2 regions of the Chromobacterium sphagni genome follow, and region 2 is predicted to be linked to the other one. Evidence: riboswitches for the same ligand, from Rfam matches in the RefSeq annotation. Region 2 holds a riboswitch; the other holds the start of a gene.
The links. Region 2 has a riboswitch for glycine ahead of BI347_RS19925 (trimeric intracellular cation channel family protein). Riboswitches for the same ligand answer to the same signal wherever they lie in the genome.

Region 1 (10,939 bases), on a different contig from region 2:
AGGCCCGCTATCTGTCCGACGCGGTGGCGGTGTTCAAGCTGGACGAGAGGCTGTCGCATGGCAGGCCGCCGGCCGGCAAGCCGTCGGTCCAGCATGGCTTCACCAGCGGCAGCACCAGCCATCTGAGCAACCAGCACTCCACGCACCAGCTGGCCTCCGCCGCGGCCGGCAAAAGCGCCAGCCATGCCGGCAGCTATCATGTGAAGTCCCGGTCGCCGGAGCCGATCCGCCCGCAGGGCGACTCGGGCGAAGGCTCGTGGGAGGAGTTCTGATCCGCTGAGTCGGCGAGGCTCCCTCCATCCCGCTGCGATGCGCACCGCTGGATGGAGGGAGCCGCGGCGCGGATAGGCCGGCGGAGCGGGCGCAGAGCGAGGATGGCTACATGGCGGAAGACACGGAACTCAAGTTCACCCAAAGCGATTTCCGGCGCGTGCGTGACATGCTTTACCAGCGGGTGGGCATCTCGCTGAACGAGTCCAAGACCCACATGGCGTATGCGCGGCTGGCCAAGCGCGTGCGTTCGCGCGGGCTGCGCAGCTTTACCGAGTATCTGGATTTGCTGCAGGACAGCCAGGAGGCCGATGAGTGGCAGGGGTTCATCAATGCGTTGACCACCAATCTCACCTCATTCTTCCGCGAGTCCCACCATTTCGACATGCTGCGCGAGCATGCCCGCCAGCACCGCCGGGCCGGGGAGACGTTCCGGGTATGGAGTTCGGCCTCCTCCACCGGGGAGGAGCCCTACTCCATAGCCATCACCATGCTTGAGCTGTGGGACGGGGCCGGCGGCGGCTTCGAACTGCTGGCGTCGGACATCGACACCAATGTGCTGCAGCAGGCGGCGCTTGGCGTTTATGGCCGGGAACGCACCGAAAAAGTCTCGCCGCAACTACTGAAGAAGTATTTCGACAAGGGCGTCGGCGCCAACGAGGGCAAGGTCAGGCTCAAGCAGAAGGCGAGGGACGCGTTGTCGTTCTTCCAGTTCAATCTGGTGGAACCGTGCTGGCCGGATATCGGGCGGTTCGACGTGATTTTCTGCCGCAATGTATTGATCTATTTCGACAAGCCCACCCAGGCGGAAATACTGTCCAAGATGGAGAGTTGCTTGAAGCCGGATGGTCTGCTGCTGCTGGGGCATTCGGAGAATATCGTGCATCTGACCGATGCTTTTGTCGGTTGCGGCAGGACGGCTTACCGCCTGGCGCATCCGGAGCGTGGAGGGTAGGAGACATGGCGGCTGCCATCCAGAACAGAATCAGGGTGGTGGTGGTGGACGATTCGGCGCTGATCCGCAATCTTCTGACCGCCATCATCAACGAGGCGCCGGATATGGAGGTGGTGGCGACCGCCTCCGACCCCATCATCGCCCGCGAACGGATACGCGAGACCAATCCGGACGTGGTGACGCTGGACGTGGAGATGCCGCGCATGGATGGGCTGGAGTTCCTGCGCCGCCTGATGCGGCTGAAGCCGACGCCGGTGCTGATGATCTCGTCGCTGACGGAGTCGGGTTCGGAAACCACCCTGATCGCCTTGGAGCTGGGCGCGGTGGATTTCGTGCACAAGCCTTCCGAGGATGTGTCGCGCCGGATGCAGGAGTACGCCGAGGAAATCCGCGAGAAGCTGCGGGTGGTGGCCGGCGCCCGGCTGCGGCAGCCGATGCGCTTCAAGCAGCCCCCGCCGCCGCCGGCGCCGGCACGCAGCGGCCCGCTCCTGTTCCGGCAGAACGCCGTGATCTTCGTCGGCGCCTCCACCGGCGGCACCGAGGCGATCAAGGACTTCCTGATGGGTATGCCGGCCAATTGCCCGCCGATATTGATCGTCCAGCATATGCCGGAGCACTTCACCTTCACGTTTGCCGCCAGGCTCAACAATCTGTGTCCGATGCAGGTGAAGGAGGCGCAGGACGGCGAGCAGGTGAGGAGCGGCATGGCGTATATCGCGCCGGGAAACTGGCACATGCGGGTGTGTCCGGGCGGACCGACCGGCTACCAGATCGCGCTGGATCAGGGGGATCAGGTCAATCGCCATCGTCCGGCGGTGGACCCACTGTTCGATTCGGCCGCGCAGCATCTGCGCAAGAGCGCGATCGGCGTGATTCTCACCGGCATGGGCCGGGACGGCGCCGACGGCATGCTGCGGATGCGCAATGCCGGCGCCGTCACATTTGGCCAGGACGAGGCCAGCTGCGTGGTATACGGCATGCCCAGGGAGGCCTTCAAGGCCGGCGGGGTGATGCACGTCTACCCGTTGGGCCAATTGGCGTCCAGGGTCGTCGAGTGCCTGCAAAATCATGCCGAAAGGGCAAGTACATGAATCATGCCGACGCGATGAACGGCCATCAGTACTACGACAAGCATTTCCAGATCATGGCGGTAAAGGTGTTCCCGGGCGAGTTTCATGCCACCAATCAGCCTAGGATGCTGGTGACGCTGCTGGGCTCCTGCGTGGCGGTGTGCCTGAGCGACCGCACGTCTGGCGTATGCGGCATGAACCACTTCCTGTTGCCCGAAGGCTCGCTGGATCTGGGCGCGGGCACGTCCGCCGCGCGTTTCGGCGTCAACGCGATGGAGCTGTTGATCACCGACATGCAGAAGCTGGGAGCGATGCGGCACCGGCTGGAGGCCAAGATATTCGGCGCCGGCAACGTGCTGGAGGGCATGACCGTGGTGAATGTGGGCGAGCGCAATACCAACTTTATCCGCGGCTATCTGGCCAACGAGCAGATTCCGGTGCTGGCAGAGGACCTGCTGGGCGAATGCGCGCGCAAGGTGTATTTTTTCACCCATACCGGCAAGGTGCTGATCAAGAAGCTCAAGCGCAGCAGTTTGGCGATCAAGGCCGAGCAGCCATACCGCGGCCGCATCCTGGAGCAGAACGAAGGGGCGAAGACCGGCGATATCGATCTGTTCATTTGACGATGCGAGCGAATGGCGAGGATCTTGGGGTGGGCGGACGCTTCGATTGGCCAAGGCGGATGGGCGGGTGGCTGGCAGCCGGCTGCCTGGGCGGATGCGCCTTGCACGGCATCGCCTTTGTCGCGCCGGGAGAGACGGTGAAACCATGGTCTTTTTCTAGCGCGGGCATCACATACCAGTACATGCATGTGTACGACGGCGAGCTGCCTTACGCCGCCGGGTTGGCGGATGGCTATTGCGGCGGCTTGGGCAGGCGCGCGGTTCTGGCGCGGGTGGGGAAGCAGGCCGCGGATCGTAGTCTGGCGATATTCAAATGCCAATAGTTCCGCGATGCGCGAGGGAGCCGGCCGTTGTCACTTTTCCAGGTGTTGCAACTTGCCGGACACCTGGGCCCAATCGGCGTGGTCGGCCGGCGGATCTGCCCGCTGGGTGATGGTCGGCCAGCCTTTGGCCAGTTCGGCATTGAGCTGGATGAAACCTTCCTGGCCCTGGGGCACATCGTCCTCCGCGTAGATGGCGTTCACCGGGCACTCCGCCACGCACAGCGAGCAATCTATGCATTCGTCGGGGTCTATCGCCAGGAAGTTGGGACCCTCGTGGAAGCAGTCCACCGGACACACTTCCACGCAGTCGGTGTATTTGCATTTGATACAGGCATCGGTTACAACGTACGCCATTCGTGTACCCTCATTAAAGCGGAATCGTGAATCGGGATAGTTGTATTTTAGCGATAATTTGTCCCGTTGTAGATTTCGGCCTGCCTAATCAAGATGTCTAAGTCATTATACCGGGGCCGTTTCGCCCCCAGCCCGACCGGCCTGTTGCATGCCGGGTCTCTTTGCACCGCAGTCGGCAGCTATCTGGAAGCGCGCAGCCGCGGCGGCGAGTGGCTGCTGAGGATGGAGGACCTGGACCCGCCGCGCGAGGTGGCTGGCGCGGCGGACGATATCCTGCGCACGCTGGAGGCCTTCGGTTTTGAATGGGACGGCAAAGTGGTTTACCAGAGCCGACGCCACCACCTTTACCGCGCCGCGCTGCAGCAATTGATTGCCAGCGGCCACGCCTATGTCTGCTGCTGCACCCGCAAGGAAATCGCCGCCCGCGCCCAGCGCGGGTTGGATGGCTACGTCTATCCCGGCACTTGTCGCCGCGGCTGCCCGGACGGGCGGGAGGGCAGGGCCTGGCGTTTGCGGACGCGGGATGGGGACCGGGTGGTGATGGACCGCCTGCAGGGCGAAAGCCGGCAGAATCTGGCGCGGGATATCGGCGATTTCGTCCTGCTGCGCGCCGATGGATTCTGGGCCTACCAGCTGGCGGTCGTGGTGGATGACGCCGATCAGGGCATCAACGACATCGTGCGCGGCGCCGATCTCCTGGTGTCCACGCCGCGCCAGCTGCAGGTGTACGACAGCCTGGGGCTGGCGCCGCCTGACTATTGCCATCTGCCGATGCTGACCAATGCCGCCGGAGAGAAGCTGTCCAAACAGACGCTGGCGCCGGCGATATGCGTGGACGACGCCGCCCGCCAGCTGCGCGCCGCGCTGACCTTGCTGGGCCACCCGCCGCCGCCGGAGTGCGGCAGTCTGGGTGAGCTGTGGCGCTGGGCTATCGCCAGCTGGTCCCTGAGCAGGGTGCCGCGCGGCCCGCTGGTCTTGTCCGACATATAAGGCCTTTCTTATTCTTTTGACATAAGCATTTGTCGCGGCACGATTTTTTTGTAAAAAAATCGGCAATGCGACATGTTTTTACGTCAAAACTGTGTTTTAATGCGCCCTTTTTTTCCGGCGCGGCGGTTGGCGCCCAGGCCGGCCGATGTCGAGAGATCGGCCAAGCAGCCAGGGCTGGGCTATCTTGAAGCCTGCAAGACAAGCCAGCCTAAGCCGTCGTTTTCCCCAATCATCCGCATGTTTGCGCCCGACTCTCGCGAGTCCGGCGCGGGATGCTTTCCGCCTCAACGGAGAATCTGGTTTGAGCGAAAACAGTTCCATCCAAAAGAAAGGCTCGCTCGGGGTCTGGATGTGCACCGCCTTGGTGGTGGGCAATATGATAGGTTCCGGCGTGTTCCTGCTGCCGGCGTCGCTGGCGCCGTTCGGCGGCATATCCATGCTGGGCTGGCTGCTGACTTCGTGCGGCGCGATCTGCCTGGCGCTGGTGTTCGCCCGCCTGTCGGCGATGCTGCCGCGCGAAGGCGGGCCGTATGCCTATATACATGCCGGTTTCGGCGACTTCGCCGGCTTCTGGATCGCCTGGGGCTACTGGATTGCGCTGTGGGCCGGAAATGCGGCGCTGGCGGTGGCCGCCACCAGCTATATGCAAGTGTTTTTCCCCATCCTGGGACACAGCGAGCCTTTGGCGGGAGCCTTCGCCATCAGCCTGATCTGGATCGTCACCTGGATCAACAGCCGCGGCGCGCGCAGCTCCGGGATGGTGGCGGTGGTGACCACGCTGCTCAAGCTGCTGCCGCTGGCGGCGGTGACCTTCATCGGCTTTTTCCATTTGAACGCGGATAATCTGGTGTTCAACCCGCATCACAAGCCTTTGATGTCGTCGTTGTCCGCGACCATGGCGCTGACGCTGTGGGCCTTCCTTGGCCTGGAGTCGGCCTCTGTGCCGGCCGGAGACGTGGTGGAGCCGGCCAAAACCATCCCGCGCGCCACCGTGATAGGCACGCTGCTGGCCACCCTGCTGTACATCCTGTCCACCGTGTCGCTGATGGGTCTGATGCCGGCCGACGTGCTGGCGGCTTCGCAGGCGCCGTTCGCCGACGCCGCCCGGCTGATGTGGGGCGATTGGGGCTATTGGGCGGTCGGTTTCGGCGCGGTGGTGTCCTGCTTCGGCGCGCTCAACGGCTGGAGCCTGATGCAGGCGCATGTGCCGGCGGCGGCGGCCAAGGACAAGCTGTTCCCCAGCCGTTTCGCGCGGCGCAACGCCGCGGGCGTGCCTATTTTCGGCCTAGTGCTGTCCAGCACCCTGGTGACCATTCTGATGGCCATCAAGTATGCCGGCGGCGACAGCGGCGTGAAAATCTTCGAATTCATCATCCTGCTGGCCACCGCCGCCACGCTGCTGCCATACGCCTTCTGCTCGATGGCGCTGATTGCCATCATGCTGATGCGCGGCAAGGCGTTTTCCAAGCGGGACTTTGTGGCGCCGGGCTTTTTCGCCGGGATAGGCTTTGTCTACTCGCTGTGGGCCTTGTACGGCTCCGGCGCGGATACCGTGATGTGGGGCATGCTGCTGTTGCTGCTGGGTCTGCCGGTGTATGTCTGGCAGCTGAAGGAGCGGCACGCCGCAGCCTGACGGCGCGATGGCTCACCGTAAAAGCGCAGCGTTCAGCGCTGCGCTTTTTTCATGGCAGGCCGCCGGCAGGTCCATAAGCATCTTGGCAGCGGCTGTTAGCGGATAGGCTGGTTTGACCGGTGAAATTTTCGCATCCGAATGGCAATTATTATTATTTTTGTAATATTCTTTTCTTATAAGAACAGAAAAACAAACTGTTTTACTTCGAAATAAACTCGGCTTGCCAAGCCGCCGCGACTGCTACCATAATCGCCGGGTCATACAGGAGAGAGCGGTCCTTGCGATCGCCGCCGAAGGCGCAAGTGCACCCGCAATCGCTCAGGCAAAAGGACTGTATCATCGGGCTGGCGGCTGCCGGCTTGCAGAATCTGGAGAGCGGCGTCCCCGTGGCGCCCACCGAAGGGGCTAACGGCTGATCCAGCCGGAAAATCTCAGGTGCAGGGACAGAGGGGTGTGGTTGATAGAGGAAACACACACCTGCAAGAGGACCACCGCACCATGACGGCCCCGAAACGTACCCCGCTGTTCGACGCCCACGTCGCCGCCGGCGCGAAGATGGTTGACTTCGCCGGTTGGGAAATGCCCATCCATTACGGTTCCCAGCTCAAGGAACACGAAATCGTCCGCAGCGACGCCGGCATGTTCGACGTCTCCCACATGACGGTGATAGACGTCACCGGCTCCGACGCCAAATCCTGGTTGCAAAAACTGATCGCCAACGACGTCGCCAAGCTCGGTTTCGAGGGCAAGGCGCTGTATTCCGGCATGCTCACGCCGGAAGGCACCGTCGTCGACGACCTGATCGTCTACCTCACTTCCTACGGCTACCGCATGGTGGTCAACGCCGGCACCACTGAAAAAGACTTGGCCTGGATGGACGCGCAGAAGGCCGGCTTCGACGTGGCGCTCAAGGTGCGCCGCGACCTCGCCATGCTGGCGGTGCAGGGTCCGGAGGCCATAGACAAGGTTTGCAGGATCAAGCCGGAACTGGCCGACGCCATCCGCGCGCTGAAAGTGTTCCAGGGCCTGCCGCAGGATGAATGGTTCTACGCCCGCACCGGCTATACCGGCGAGGACGGTCTGGAAATCATGGTCCCCGCCGATCAGGCCATCGCCTTCTTCAATCAGTTGCAAGCCGTTGACGTCGCGCCGATCGGTCTGGGCGCGCGCGACACGCTGCGCCTGGAGGCCGGCATGAACCTGTACGGCCACGACATGGACGAAACCGTATCGCCGCTGGAGGCCGGCATGGGTTGGACCATCGCCTGGGAGCCTAAGGAGCGCAAGTTCAACGGACGCGAGGCGCTGGAAGCGCAAAAGGCCAAGGGCGTGGCGATGAAGCAGGTGGGCCTGGTGCTCGAAGGCCGCGGCGTTTTGCGCGAAGGCCTGAAGGTGGTGGTGGAGGGCGTCGGCGAAGGCGTCATCACCAGCGGCACCTTCTCGCCCACGCTGAAGCACTCCATCGCGATCGCTCGGGTGCCCGCCGCCACCGGCGCCGCCGCCCAGGTGGATCTGCGCGGCACGCTGACCGATGTGCGCGTGGTGAAGATGCCCTTCGTGCGCAACGGCAAGAAAGTATTCGAATAATAGGGCGGCGTCCAAACGACGACCGCCATGACCATTGATCTGATCTTAAGCTGGAGAACTTCAAGATGAGCAACATCCCCGCCGAACTGAAATACGTCGAAAGCCACGAGTGGCTGCGCCTGGAAGCCGACGGCTCCGTAACCGTGGGCATCACCGAGCACGCGCAGGAGCTGCTGGGCGACATCGTTTTCGTAGAGCTGCCCAAGGTGGGCGCGCAACTGGCCCGCGATGAGCAGGCCGGGGTGGTTGAGTCGGTGAAGGCCGCGTCCGACGTGTACTGTCCGATCGCAGGCGAAATCCTGGCGGTGAACGAAGAGCTGGAAGGCGCGCCGGACCTGGCCAACAGCGAGCCTTACGGCGCCGGCTGGTTCTTCAAGCTCAAACCGGCCAATCCGGCCGATCTGGACGGCCTGATGGACGCAGCCGCCTACGCCAAGGAAATCGGCGCCTGATCGCTGAACCCGCCCTGCAGTCGCGAGACTCAGGGCGTTTTTTTTGGCCGCGAACCGTAAACGGCATGAACATCGATGGGCGAGCGCTGGCAGTTCTCGCCGACATCTGGGCATGGCGGGTTTCGCGGCAGCAATGGAAGGTCTTGAACATGTCGCTCTCCGAACTCTTCAATCGCAACGAATTCATCGCCCGCCACATCGGACCGTCCGACGACGAGCGCCAACAGATGCTGGCGGCCATCGGCGCGGCGTCCATCGACGCGCTGGTCGGCGAAACGCTGCCGGCCGACATCCGGCTGAACCGCGCGCTGGACCTGCCGCCGTCGCAGCCGGAGGCCGAGGCGCTGGCCGCGCTCAAGGCAGTTGCCGCCAAGAACGTGGTCAATAAATCCTTTATCGGTCTGGGCTACTACCCGGTGAAGACGCCGGCCGTCATCCTGCGCAATGTGCTGGAAAACCCCGGCTGGTATACCGCCTATACCCCGTACCAGGCCGAGATCGCCCAGGGCCGGCTGGAGGCGCTGCTCAATTTCCAGCAGATGGTGATAGACCTCAGCGGTCTGGAAATGGCCAACGCGTCCTTGCTGGACGAGGCCACCGCCGCCGCCGAGGCGATGGCGATGGCCGGCCGCGTGTCCAAGTCCAAGTCGCGCCGCTTCTTCGTCGACAGCCGCGTGCTGCCGCAAACCTATGATGTGATGTCCACCCGGGCCAAGTACTTCGGCTTCGAGCTGGTGCAGGGCCATCCGGAAGAAGCCGGCAACGGCGACTACTTCGGCGCGCTGTTCCAGTATCCGGGCGAGGCCGGCGACCTGATCGACCTCACCCCGCATATCGCGGCGGTCAAGGCCAAGGGCGGCATCGCCGCGGTGGCGGCTGACGTGATGGCGCTGGTGGCGCTGAAGTCTCCGGGCGAGATGGGCGCCGACATCGCGCTGGGCAATACCCAGCGCTTCGGCGTGCCTATGGGCTTCGGCGGCCCGCACGCCGCCTATTTCGCTTTCAAGGACGAGATGAAGCGCTCGGCGCCGGGCCGCATCATCGGAGTGTCGGTCGACGCCAAGGGCAAGACCGCGCTGCGGATGGCGCTGCAGACCCGCGAACAGCACATCCGCCGCGAGAAGGCCAATTCCAATATCTGCACCAGCCAGGTGTTGCTGGCCAATATGGCCAGCATGTATGCGGTGTATCACGGCGCGGAGGGCGTCAAGCGCATCGCCGCCCGCATTCACCGGCTGGCCGCCATTTTCGCCCACGCGGTGCGGGCCGCCGGCGGCAAGCTGGTGTTCGACCGCTTCTTCGACACGGTGCAGGTGGAGGCCGTCAAGGCCGACGCCATCTATGCCGCCGCCTTGGCCGCAGGCTACAACCTGCGTCGCGCCGGCAAGAATGTGCTGGGCGTGGCCTTCCATGAAGCCGCCAGCGAGGCGGACCTCGTCAAGCTGATCGAGCTGTTCACAGGCCAGAGCGCCGACATCGCCCAGCTTGACGCCGCCGCTCAGGACGCGATCCCGGCGGCGCTCAAGCGCGAGTCCGCGATCCTGACGCACCCGGTGTTCAATGTTCACCATAGCGAGCACGAGATGCTGCGCTATATGAAAAAGCTGGAAAACCGCGACCTGGCGATGAACCACTCGATGATCAGCTTGGGCAGCTGCACCATGAAGCTGAACGCCACCAGCGAGATGATTCCCGTCACCTGGCCGGAATTCGCCAATATGCACCCGTTCGCGCCGCGCGAGCAGACTGTGGGCTATCTGGAGATGATCGCCGGCCTGGAGACGCAGTTGCGCGCCATCACCGGCTTCGACATCATCTCGATGCAGCCCAACTCCGGCGCTCAGGGCGAGTACGCCGGCCTGTTGGCCATCAGCCGCTACCATGAGTCGCGCGGCGAGGCCCACCGCAACATCTGCCTGATTCCGCGCTCGGCCCACGGCACCAATCCGGCCACCGCGCAGATGATGAACATGCAGGTGGTGGTGGTGGACTGCGACGAGGCCGGCAATGTGGACGTGGCCGATCTCAAGGCGCGCGCCGAGCAGCATTCGGCCAATCTGGCGGCGCTGATGATCACCTATCCGTCCACCCACGGCGTGTTCGAGCAAGGCATCAAGCAGATCTGCGAGATCGTGCACCGCCACGGCGGCCAGGTGTACATGGACGGCGCCAACCTCAACGCCCAGGTGGGGCTGACCCGTCCGGCCGACATCGGTGCCGACGTGTCGCACATGAACCTGCACAAGACCTTCTGCATTCCGCACGGCGGCGGCGGCCCGGGCATGGGGCCGATAGGCCTGAAGGCGCATCTGGCGCCCTTCATCGCCAACCACGTGGTGACGCCGGTGCCGGGCGCCGAAGCCGGCCAGAGCGCGGTGTCCGCCGCGCCGTTCGGTTCCGCCTCCATCCTGCCCATCTCCTATATGTACATCGCGATGATGGGCGCGGAAGGCATGAAGCAGGCCACCGAGAATGCGCTGTTGTCAGCCAACTACTTGGCCACCCGTCTGGGCGAGCACTTCCCGGTGCTGTACACCGGCGCCAACGGCCGCGTCGCGCACGAGTGCATCATCGACCTGCGCCCGCTCAAGGCCGCCAGCGGCGTCACCGAGGTGGATGTGGCCAAGCGGCTGATGGACTACGGCTTCCACGCCCCCACCATGAGCTTCCCGGTGCCGGGCA
Region 2 (10,939 bases):
GCGGTCAAGGCCGCGCGCCGGGCTTTCGATTCCGGCGTCTGGTCCGGCCTCGCGCCGCTCAAGCGCGGCGGCATCCTCAAGCGCTTCGCCGCGCTGATCCGCGAACACGCCGACGAATTGGCGCTGCTGGAAACGCTGGACGCCGGCAAGCCGATCGGCGACACCACCAGCGTGGACGTTCCCGCCTCAGCCTATTGCGTGGAATGGTATGCCGAGGCGATAGACAAGGTTGGCGGCGAAGTGGCGCCGGTCGATCCCAAGCTCGTCGGCCTGGTGACGCGCGAGCCGGTGGGCGTGGTGGCCGCGGTGGTGCCGTGGAACTTCCCCATCCTGATGGCCAGTTGGAAGTTCGGCCCGGCGCTGGCGGCCGGCAACGCCGTCATCGTCAAGCCCTCGGAGAAATCGCCGCTCACCGCCATCCGCGTGGCCGCGCTGGCCAAGGCAGCCGGCATTCCCGACGGCATCTTCCAGGTGCTGCCCGGCCCCGGCGAAGTCGGCAAGGCGCTGGCGCTGCACATGGGCGTGGACTGCGTGGCTTTCACCGGCTCCACCGCGGTGGGCAAGCTGATCGCCGGCTATGCCGCCCAGTCCAATCTGAAGCGGGTATGGCTTGAGCTGGGCGGCAAGTCGCCGAACATCATCCTGCCGGACTGCCCGGATCTGGAGCACGCGGCGCGCAGCGCGGCCGGCGCCATCTTCTACAATATGGGCGAAGTCTGCACCGCCGGTTCCCGCGTGCTGGTGCACAGCGCCATCAAGGACCGTTTCCTCACGGAACTGCAAAAAGCCGCCTCCAGCTACTACCCGGGCGACCCGCTGGACCCGGCCACCAGCATGGGCGCCATCGTCGACGGCATCCAATACAAGAAAGTGCTGGGCTACATCGACAAGGGCCTGAGCGAAGGCGCCAACCTGCTGCTGGGCGGTAAGGCCGCGCACGCCGACAAGGGCCTGTTCATCGAGCCGACGGTATTCGACTGCCCGCGCCCCGATCTCGCCATCTGCCGCGAAGAAATTTTCGGACCGGTGCTGTCGGTGATCACCTTCGACGACGTGGAAGACGCCATCCGCATCGCCAACGACAGCGAATACGGCTTGGCGGCGGCGGTATGGACCGCCAACGTCAGCACCGCCCACCAGATCTCGCGCCGGCTGCGCGCCGGCACGGTGTGGGTGAATTGCTACGACGAAGGCGGCGACATGAACTTCCCCTTCGGCGGCTACAAGCAGTCCGGCAACGGCCGCGACAAATCGCTGCACGCGCTGGAAAAATACAGCGAGCTGAAAAGCACGCTGATCAAGCTGTAAGCGCCACCCCGGCCCGGTTCAAACCGGGCCGGTGGCCTGCCGCGACAGATGGCCGACAGACCTCTCGCTTCCCTCCCGGCAAATCCACACCTGACACCACGCAGCGCAATCAAACAGCGCGGCAGCCTTGGCTATAGTGAAACGATGATCTCGTCCGGGAAAGTCCATGCGCGTTACCATAGCCCCCCCGAATCGCCTCTTGCGATTCCGCGCCGCCTGGCTGGCCTGCCTGCTGCTGACGCCGACGGCCAACCTGGCCGCAGCCAACCCGGCCGCAGCCAACCCGGCCTGCCCCAACGGCCCGCTCAGGGTCGGCTACTACAAGATCGGCGCCGCCTATCGCGACGGCAAAGGCTATGACGTGGATCTGGTGCACGAACTGGCGCAGCGTCTGCACTGCCAGATAGGCAGCGAAATGGAGCTTCCCCGCCTGCGGGCCTTGAAGATGCTGGAGAACGGCCTGCTGGATGTCGGCCCGTCCACCATCGCCACCCCCGAGCGCAAGGCTTATGCCTGGATATATCCTTACAATCACACCAAGAATCTGGTGCTGCTGTACCACGCCACCCAGGCGCGCACGCTGGCCGACCTCCGCGCGGATCCGGCTCTGCGCTGGGGCGCCATTCGAGGCTACCGCCACGGCCCGGCCCAGGACAAGCTGCTGGCCGACCTGGCCGCGCAGCACAAGGTGGTGATTGCCGAGGACGAAGACGATCTTTACAAGATGCTGAGCAGCGGCGTAGTCACCGCCGCCTTTGCCCAGCCGCTCAGCTACGGCCGCTGGCTGCGCGACCCTCTGGCCGCCCGGCAGATCACCATACTCGACCTGTTTCCCGAGGCCGACATGGTCGCCAGCGGCCTCGCGCTGAGCAAAAGCCGCTTCAGCCAGGAGGCGGCGGAGAAATGGCATCAGGAACTGGTGAAGATGTACCAGGACGGCAGCCTGTACGCCATCATGCAACGCTTCCTCAACGAAGGCGCCGCCAAGCAGATGATGCGGCTGCCCATTAATTGATCCGCCGGACCAGGCTGTCCGGCGCCACGGAGCGAAACATGAAATGGCTAGCAGGCTGCGCGTTGTTGCTGATGCTGCCCACCGCATGGGCCGCCCCCAACGCCGCATGCCCGCAAGGGCCGCTGGTCATCGCCTATTACGACTTCGGCGTGGCCTACCACAAAGGCAAGGGCTACGATCCGGAAATCATCCACGAGCTGGCGCGGCGGCTGAATTGCCCCATCCAGAACGAGAGCGACTACCCCCGCCCGCGGGTGCTGAAGCTGCTGGAAATCGGCCAGGCCGACATCGGCACCTCGACGCTGATCACGCCGGAACGCAAACGCTACCTGTGGCTGCTCACCTACCACCACAGCAAGAACATGGTGCTGCTGCATCGCGGCGTGCAGGCATCCTCGCTGCCCGAGCTGCTGCAGCTGCCCAATCTGCGCTGGGGCATGATACGCGGCTACCGCCACAGCCCGGCCCAGGATAAACTGCTGGAAGACTTGGTGCAGCAGCACAAAGTGGTGATGGCGGAAAACGAGGACGATCTGTACAAGATGGTGTGCAGCGGCGTAGTCACCGCCGCCTTCGGCCATCCGGTCAGCTACGACCCCTGGCTGCAAAGCCATCAGGCCAGCCAGCAGGTCACCGTGCACGACTTCTTTCCGGATACGGAAACCATCTCAGGCGGCCTCGCGCTGAGCAAGGCGCGCTTCAGCCAGGAGGCGGCCGCGCGCTGGAACGACGAAATCATCCGCATGTACCATGATGGCTCGTTGCGGGCGATCATGCGCCGCCACCTGAGCGAAACCAGCGTCGAGCATGCCCTCAGGCTGCCGCTGGACTAAGATCGGGCCGACATGGAAAAGCCCCGGACTTTTGCGGGGCTTTGGCGTTTTCCTCCAGCCGGAATCACAGCGCCAGCTTGGCGATGGCTTCCTTGGCCAGGTGGATCGAGGTGGCGCGCTTGTCCGGCCCCATGCCGATGGCTTCGGCGCGGACGATTTCCACATCGATCACGCCCAGGAAGCCCAGCACCTTCACCAGAAAGTCCTCCTGAAAATCCATCAAACTGCCCTGCTCGCCGCTGTGCACGCCGCCGCGGCCCGAAACCAGCACCACCTTCTTGTTCGGCACCAGGCCCACCGGGCCGTTTTCGCTGTATTTGAAGGTGCGGCCGGCTACCGCTACGCGGTCGATCCAGCTCTTCAGCTGCGAAGGAATGGAGAAGTTGTACATCGGTGCGCCGATTATCAGCACGTCGGCGGCGATGAATTCTTCGATCAACTGATCGTTCAGCGCGCTTTCGCTGCGCTGCGTCGCGGTCCAGTCCGCCTCGGCGACGAAGCGCGCGCCGACGATCTCGCCGGACAGGTGGGCAATGGGGTTGGCGGCGAGGTCACGGTAGGTGGTTTCAACATCGGCGTGGCGCTGGCGCAGCGTATTGGCGACGACGGCGGACAGCTCGCGGGTAACGGAATTGTCGGCCAGGATGCTGGAATCGAGATGGAGCAGTTTCATTTGGCAGTCTTTCAATGTCAGGGGGGAATGACTGCATGATAGGCAGGTGCAACAATTCCGAATAGACTACTAAAATTGGAAACATTGTTCTACCAGCGGGACAATAAAATGCAAGACTTGAACGACCTGTTGTATTTCGCCAAGGTGGTCGAGCACGGCGGCTTCATGGCCGCCGGCCGGGTGCTGGGCATTCCCAAATCGCGCTTGTCGCGGCGGGTGGCCGAACTGGAACACCGGCTGGGCGTGCGCCTGCTGCAGCGGACCACCCGCCGGCTGGCCCTGACCGAAATCGGCAGCCAGTACTATCAGCACTGCCAGGCAATGCTGGCGGAAGCCGAAGCCGCCAACGAGACCGTGCTGCAAAGCAGCGCCGAACCGCGCGGCCTGATCCGCGTCAGTTGCCCCGAGCTATTGTCCAAAACCATGCTGAGCGCGGCAGTGCCGCGTTTCCTGGCGCGTTACCCGCAGGTGCGCATTGCGCTGGACTCCACCAACCGCAGGGTGGACCTGATCGAGGAAGGCGTGGACGTGGCGATCCGGGTGCGCAATGTGATCGAGGACAGCGCCAGCCTGGTGGTGCGGCGGCTGGGTAAGAGCCGGGTGATCCTGGTCGCCAGCCCCTCCTTCATCGAACAGCATGGCGAACCGCAAACCCCGGAGCGGCTGGCCGCATTGCCGGCGCTGACCATGAGCCGGCCCGACAGCCGCGGCCAGTGGATGCTGCTGGACAATGTCGGCCAAAGCTACACCATACACATCGACACGCCCAGGCTGATGACCGACGACATGATCGTGCTGCTGGAGGCCGCCATCGCCGGACTGGGCATCACCGCTCTGCCGCGCAATGTCTGTCATCAGGCGCTGGCTGACGGCAAGCTGCGCCACATCCTGCCGCAATACGATTTTCCCTGGGGCATCCTGCACGCCGCCTTTCCCACCCGCCGCGGCCTGTCGCCGGCGGTGCGCGCCTTCATCGACTTCATCAGCCAGGAATTGATCAGCGAAGAGATTGCCGGCGACTGGGGGCGCAGCGACATTCGCCCGGCATGACAATTGCTTCACCCCCGGTTTCCCGCACCGGATGGTTGAAAACATGTTCACGCTGCGCCCGCTGGCCGAAACCGACTCCCTGGAACAACTGACCGCGCTGCTGCACCGCGCCTACGCTCAGCTGGCCTCAATGGGCCTGCGCTACACCGCGGTGGACCAGAGCGTGGCCGTGACCCGCCGCCGCATCGCCGGCGGCCACTGCCTGCTGGCATGGCGCGGGAATGCGCTGGCCGGCACCATCACGGTGCATCATCCGCTGCCGGCCTCGCCCTGCCCGCAATTCCGCCAGCCGGATGGCGCGGTGCTGATGCAGTTCGGCGTCGATCCCGTCTGGCAAGGCTGCGGCCTGGGCTCCCTGCTGATGGACGCCGCCGAAGCCTGGGCCCGCAGCCAGGGCTATCTGCGCATCCGCCTGGACACCGCCAAACCCGCGTCCCATCTGGTGGAGCGCTACGGCAAGCGCGGCTACCGCGTCGAGGCCCCGCTGCAATGGCCGGACAAAGCCTACGCCAGCGTGGTGATGGTCAAGGAACTGGAAACGGCCGCAGCGACTCGAACTCCTGTTTGCGCCGCAACAAATTGATGGCTGCGCGCCACAGACCAGGCTCAGACCATCCGCTTTTATTGCATTGCAGCATCAAGCGAGTACAGTGGCGTCCATGGCCTTGTCATCGGCCGCCACGCCTGTCTCCATCTTTTCCAAAGCAAGGGGTTGCAATGTGGTCAGCTACTGCAGTTCAAGGCGGGACTCCCCCGTTCGCACAACCGCTGTTTGATTACTGGCTGGACGCCTGCCAGCGCGGCATCCTGTACTGGGACGTGCTCTACCAGCGCGGCGCCACTTACCTGGAACACTGTGAGAGCGGCAAGCCGCCGGTGCTGGTGTTCGACCACAAGATCATCCAGGACGGGCGCGAACTGCCCGATCCGGCCAATTACGCGCTGGCGGCCATCGCGCCGCCGCCCAGTTGCCCGCCCACCAACCCGGCCCTGCGTCCCTTCGTGGTGATAGACCCGCGCGCCGGCCACGGCCCGGGCATAGGCGGCTTCAAAATGGACAGCGAAATCGGCATCGCGCTGCAACAAGGCCACCCCTGCTACTTCGTGATGTTCTTCCCACAGCCCGAGCCCGGCCAGACCATAGAAAGCGTCAGCAAGGCCGAAGGCGCCTTCCTCAAGCGTGTCAACGAGCTGCACCCCGACTCCGACGGCAAACCCTTCGTCATTGGCAACTGCCAGGGCGGCTGGGCGCTGGCGATGCTGGCCGCGGTGGCGCCGGAACTGGTGGGCCCCATCCTGCTGGCCGGATCGCCGCTGTCCTACTGGGCCGGCGTCCGCGGCAAAAATCCGATGCGCTACGCCGGCGGGCTGAACGGCGGCACCTGGACCGCGTCGCTGGCCGGCGATCTGGGCAACGGCCACTTCGACGGGGCCCACCTGGTCAACAACTTCGAAAAACTGGACCCGGCCAACACCCTGTGGAAGAAGTCTTACAACCTTTACTCCAAGGTGGATACCGAACCGCAACGCTATCTGGACTTCGAGCGCTGGTGGGGCGGCCATTACCTGCTCAACAAGGTAGAGATGGAGTGGATCGCCCAGAAACTGTTCGTCGGCAACGATCTGGTCCACGGCAAGATCGCCAGCCATGATGGCAAGGTGCGGGTGGACATGCGCAACATCCGCTCGCCCATCGTGGTGTTCGCCTCCTGGGGCGACAACATCACCCCGCCGCAACAGGCGCTGAACTGGATCGCCGACCTCTACGACAGCGTCGAGGACATCCGCGACAACGAACAGACCATCGTCTACGCACTGCACAGCAAGGTGGGACACCTGGGCATCTTCGTGTCCGCCGGCATCGCCAACAAGGAACACAGCGAATTCGCCAGCGCGCTGGACCTGATAGACGTGCTGGCCCCCGGCCTGTATGAAGCCATCATCGAAGACATCGCGCCGGACGCGCCCGGCCAGGAATACATAGAAGGTCGCTACATCATCCGCTTCGAAGCGCGCGACGTGCCCGACATCCTGGCACTGGACGACGGCCGCGACGACGAACGCGCCTTCGAGGTGGTGAAGCGGGTGTCGGAGATCAACCAGGGCGTGTACGACCGCTACCTCTCCCCCGCGCTGCGCGCCATCGGCAACGAAGCCAGCGCCCGCCTGCTGCGCGAGCTCCACCCGGCCCGGCTGGAACGCACGCTGATCTCTCCGAAGAATCCCTGGCTGTGGTGGCTGCCCGGCCTCGCCGCCCAAGTGCGCGAACAACGCCGGCCAGTGGCGGAAAGCAACCCGCTGTGGCAATGGCAGGAGCAGCTCTCCCATTTCATCGCCCAGTCGCTGGACCAATACCGCGACCTGCGCGATGCCACCCAGGAGCAACTGTTCCGCGCCGTCTACGAGTCGCCGCAGCTGGCTACCCTGGTCGGCGTGCGGCCAGCCAGCGAGCCGCGCAAGCACGTGCTGGCCTGGGAAAGCCGCGAGCTAGCGCGCCTGAAGCGCGAGGCGCTGGACCCCAGCTTTGAGCAGGGCACGCTGGCCGACGGCTTCGTCCGGCTGCTGCTGTACGTCAGCATCGGCATGGGCGTGGTGGATGAGCGGCCGTTCAACGCCATCCGCCGCGTGATGCGCGACGTGCGCCACGAATACCCGCTGACGCTGATGCAGCTCAAGGACATCGTCCGCCACCAGATATTCTTGGTGCGACTGGATGCGCCGCGCGCGCTGCAGGGCTTGACCCTGCTGCTACCTGACCCGCACCGCCGCCATCAGGCGTGGATGCTGGCGCGCGACCTGCTGTCATTGCGCGGCGCCATACCTCCGGAACATCAGGCACGGCTGGACGAAGTAGCGCAAGTGTTGCAGTTGGAAATCAACGGGCAAGCCAGGGCCGAACCGCCCGCCGCGCCTGCGATCCAGCTATTGCCCAAACCCGCTGCCGCCAAGCCATCGGCAAAACCCGCAACCACCTCCGCTCCAGCGGTCAAGCCCAAATCCGGCAAACCTGCCGCCACGCGTCAGACCGCGAAAACCGCGCCGGAAAACAGACCGACAGCCCAAGCCGCGGTGAAGTCGGAGGAAGCCAAGCCAGTTGTCGCGGCCAAGCCGGCCAGCGCGCGAAAAGCGCCGGCCAAGGCCAATGGCCAGGTGCCGGGAGAGGCCGCGCCGGCCAAAACCGGCAAGACAAGTCCCCGCGCCAAACCGCAAGCCAAATCCTGACCGAGCACAGCCGGGGCGCAAACGCGCCCCGGTGCTGCCGTTGACTATTCCAATAGCAAAAGCTAATATAGTGACTCTCTGCGGGAGAGAGGGGCCACGCCCCCGCCGAAGACGCAAGCTCCCATAATCGCTCAGGCAAGCCGTACCGCAGTGTTTCATTGATTCAAGCCGATTGGAGAGAGGCTGCCGCGAGCAGCCCACCGAAGGGGCAAGTGGCCAAAGGCCATGCAACTCTCAGGTAAAAGGACAAGGGGAGAGGCTGTTCCGTAGCCCGGAATCCACCCAGGAGTCTGCCTTGTCCCGCTCTTCATCCAGCGGCGCGCCCGACGTTTTCCGGCGCCCTGCACTCGTTCCGTTCCCGCTTCCCCGTCTGCCGGCCCCTCCGGCGCGCAACTGCCGCAATCGTGTGAAATCATGCTGACCCTGATCTATCTCATCGCCATCACCGCCGAAGCGATGACCGGCGCCCTGGCCGCCGGCCGCCGCAATATGGATATTTTTGGTGTGACCGTCATCGCCTTCCTCACAGCCCTCGGCGGTGGCACCGTGCGCGACATCGTGCTGGGCCGCTACCCGATAGGCTGGACCCAACATCCGGAATACGTGCTGCTGGTAGTGGCCGGCGGCATCGCCGCAGTGCTGGCCGCCCGCTTCATGCGCCACCTGAACCGGCTGTTTCTGGTGCTGGACGCATTGGGCCTGGTGGCCTTCACCATCATCGGCTGCGATGTGGCGCTAGGCATGCACTACCATCCGGTGATCGTGGTGATGGCTGGCATGATCACCGGCATCGCCGGCGGCATCCTGCGCGACGTGCTGTGCAACCGCGTGCCCATCGTGTTCCGCCGCGAGTTGTACGCCAGCGTGTCGCTGCTGGTGGCCATGCTCTATCTGGGCCTGAATCTGCTGAACGTGCCGCACGACTACAATATCGCCGCCAGCTTCGCTTTTGGCCTGGCCCTGCGCCTGACCGCGTTATGGCGCGAATGGCAGCTGCCGGTCTTCGCCTATAGGCACGACCACCATTGAGCCACCCGACACCCCGCCCCGCGGGGTGTTTTGTTATGGCGCGGATTGCGCTGCCTTGTCGCCACCGGGGAGGAGTGCGATCATCCGCCATCCATCTTCCCTTCGCGGAACCATGAGCCAAGAGCATCCACGCCCCGCAAGCCGCCTCCGATTCCTGGCACCTCTCGCTCTGACAGGCCTGTTGGCCATGCCTGCGGCCTACCTGCAGGCCGCGCTGGCGCTCGGCCTGCTGCCAGCCAACCGCGACTGGCAAGCGCCAGCTGCGGGCATCCCCATTTACCTGGACAGCAACGGCGTGCATACCGGCCTGGTGCTGCCTATGCGAAACAGCCAGATGGACTGGAGCGCGCGGTTTCCGCCGCGGCAGATTCTTCGCGCCGACCGCTTTGCGGCCTCTCCTTACATCGCCATAGGCTGGGGCAGCCGCACCTTCTTTCTGCAAACGCAGACCTGGGCCGACCTGACGCCAGGCAAAGCCCTGGCGGCGCTGGCTTCAGACGACAGCGTGCTACACGTGGAATATCAGCCCCAACCCAGCGAAAGCGCCAATACGCGCAAAATGCTGCTCACCCCGGGCCAATACGCAAAGCTGGTGGATTTCATTTCCCAAAGCATGCCCATCGACGCCGACGGAAAACCTTTGTGGCTCAAGGATTACCACTATGACGGCAATGACGCCTTTTATCAGGCCAACGGCAACTACAACCCATTGATGACCTGCAATCAATGGACGCGCAACGCGCTGAACGCCGCCGGCGTGCGCACGGCTTTATGGTCCCCTTTTGGTCAGGCTTTGCTCTGGCATGCGGGCAGCTAGAGCCTCCTCGGAGACCCACGACAGCGCCACACACCTGTCCTTTTATTTAGGTACAAAAACACTGTCAGACAATCGATTGCAACTCAAGCACTCCTTCCTTTCAAAATGACGGTTTCCGCTTAATAGCCAATCGATGCCCTCTATCCGAGGGGCTTTGTTGCATAACCCCGCCCAAGAACGTGCGTCTCCTTGTCCAGAGCGAATTCAGTTCATCGCTGCCACCGCCACGGTCTTCGGGCGGCCCAGAGCGGTAAAATGGTTCAAAAACGCCGCGCGCACTTGCAGTTCCGCCACCTGTCGATCAAAGGTGCGCGCCATCACTCGGCTACACGGTCGCTTGAAACCGTGCATCTTCGTTTCCGCCAGACTGCGGCGGTGATAGCCGCTCCAGCGTTTCCAGATTCGTCTCCCCAAGCGTTTGCACGCCGCGATCGCGGCGTTGCGCACCTCGCTGCCGGTGATTTTCGACTTCGACGGCTTGGCATTGCCAACAAACCATGCCCCAACATGAAACAAAAAGCCATTGGCATTTGATTAAAAATAAATAAAAATCAAATGCATAAAATGCTCGAAGCTCCTCCAGCATCCTGTGGTTTCGCGGCCGCGCCGAGTAGAATCGACTGAGGGGAAAGCGCTAGCCGCGCACTCGCCATGACAAAAACAGCCATGCCGCGCTTTCACTCGGCAGCATGCATAATCAACAATGGAACGGCAGGGCCGGCCATGCCGGCCCCTGCGGCGAGCATCCGTGGGGAAAAAAACATGTCCAATAGCAAATCTGTCACAGGCCAGTCCCTCCATCCCATCCGCATCGCACTGCTGGACGATCATCTGATGATCCTGCATGGCCTGGCCAGCCATCTGGCTGGCGTGCCAGATCTGCAGATTACCGGCAGTTTCACGGCCAGCAGCCAGTTGATCCAAGCCCTGGCCAACGAGCAAGGAGACCGCGCCGATGTAGTGGTGATTGATTACACGCTGCGCCCCGACGA

Region 1: another riboswitch for glycine. It lies ahead of gcvT (glycine cleavage system aminomethyltransferase GcvT); the one in region 2 lies ahead of BI347_RS19925 (trimeric intracellular cation channel family protein).

The regions. Positions count from the first base shown of each region.
Region 1 is NZ_MKCS01000001.1:1,355,528-1,366,466, forward strand. It holds gene BI347_RS06505 (methyl-accepting chemotaxis protein) at 1-272, shown strand, start outside; gene BI347_RS06510 (CheR family methyltransferase) at 383-1,225, shown strand; gene BI347_RS06515 (protein-glutamate methylesterase/protein-glutamine glutaminase) at 1,231-2,316, shown strand; gene cheD (chemoreceptor glutamine deamidase CheD) at 2,313-2,918, shown strand; gene BI347_RS06525 (hypothetical protein) at 2,978-3,241, shown strand; gene fdxA (ferredoxin FdxA) at 3,272-3,595, opposite strand; gene gluQRS (tRNA glutamyl-Q(34) synthetase GluQRS) at 3,689-4,585, shown strand; gene BI347_RS06540 (amino acid permease) at 4,887-6,218, shown strand; glycine riboswitch at 6,471-6,562, shown strand; glycine riboswitch at 6,577-6,675, shown strand; gene gcvT (glycine cleavage system aminomethyltransferase GcvT) at 6,717-7,805, shown strand; gene gcvH (glycine cleavage system protein GcvH) at 7,871-8,257, shown strand; gene gcvP (aminomethyl-transferring glycine dehydrogenase) at 8,407-10,939, shown strand, end outside.
Region 2 is NZ_MKCS01000003.1:201,741-212,679, forward strand. It holds gene BI347_RS19890 (aldehyde dehydrogenase) at 1-1,308, shown strand, start outside; gene BI347_RS19895 (substrate-binding periplasmic protein) at 1,475-2,323, shown strand; gene BI347_RS19900 (substrate-binding periplasmic protein) at 2,362-3,156, shown strand; gene BI347_RS19905 (FMN-dependent NADH-azoreductase) at 3,221-3,829, opposite strand; gene BI347_RS19910 (LysR substrate-binding domain-containing protein) at 3,938-4,879, shown strand; gene BI347_RS19915 (GNAT family N-acetyltransferase) at 4,923-5,462, shown strand; gene BI347_RS19920 (DUF3141 domain-containing protein) at 5,597-8,101, shown strand; glycine riboswitch at 8,173-8,259, shown strand; glycine riboswitch at 8,264-8,361, shown strand; gene BI347_RS19925 (trimeric intracellular cation channel family protein) at 8,516-9,130, shown strand; gene BI347_RS19930 (TIGR02117 family protein) at 9,186-9,947, shown strand; partial or broken gene BI347_RS23070 (IS5/IS1182 family transposase) at 10,152-10,397, opposite strand; gene BI347_RS19940 (response regulator transcription factor) at 10,710-10,939, shown strand, end outside.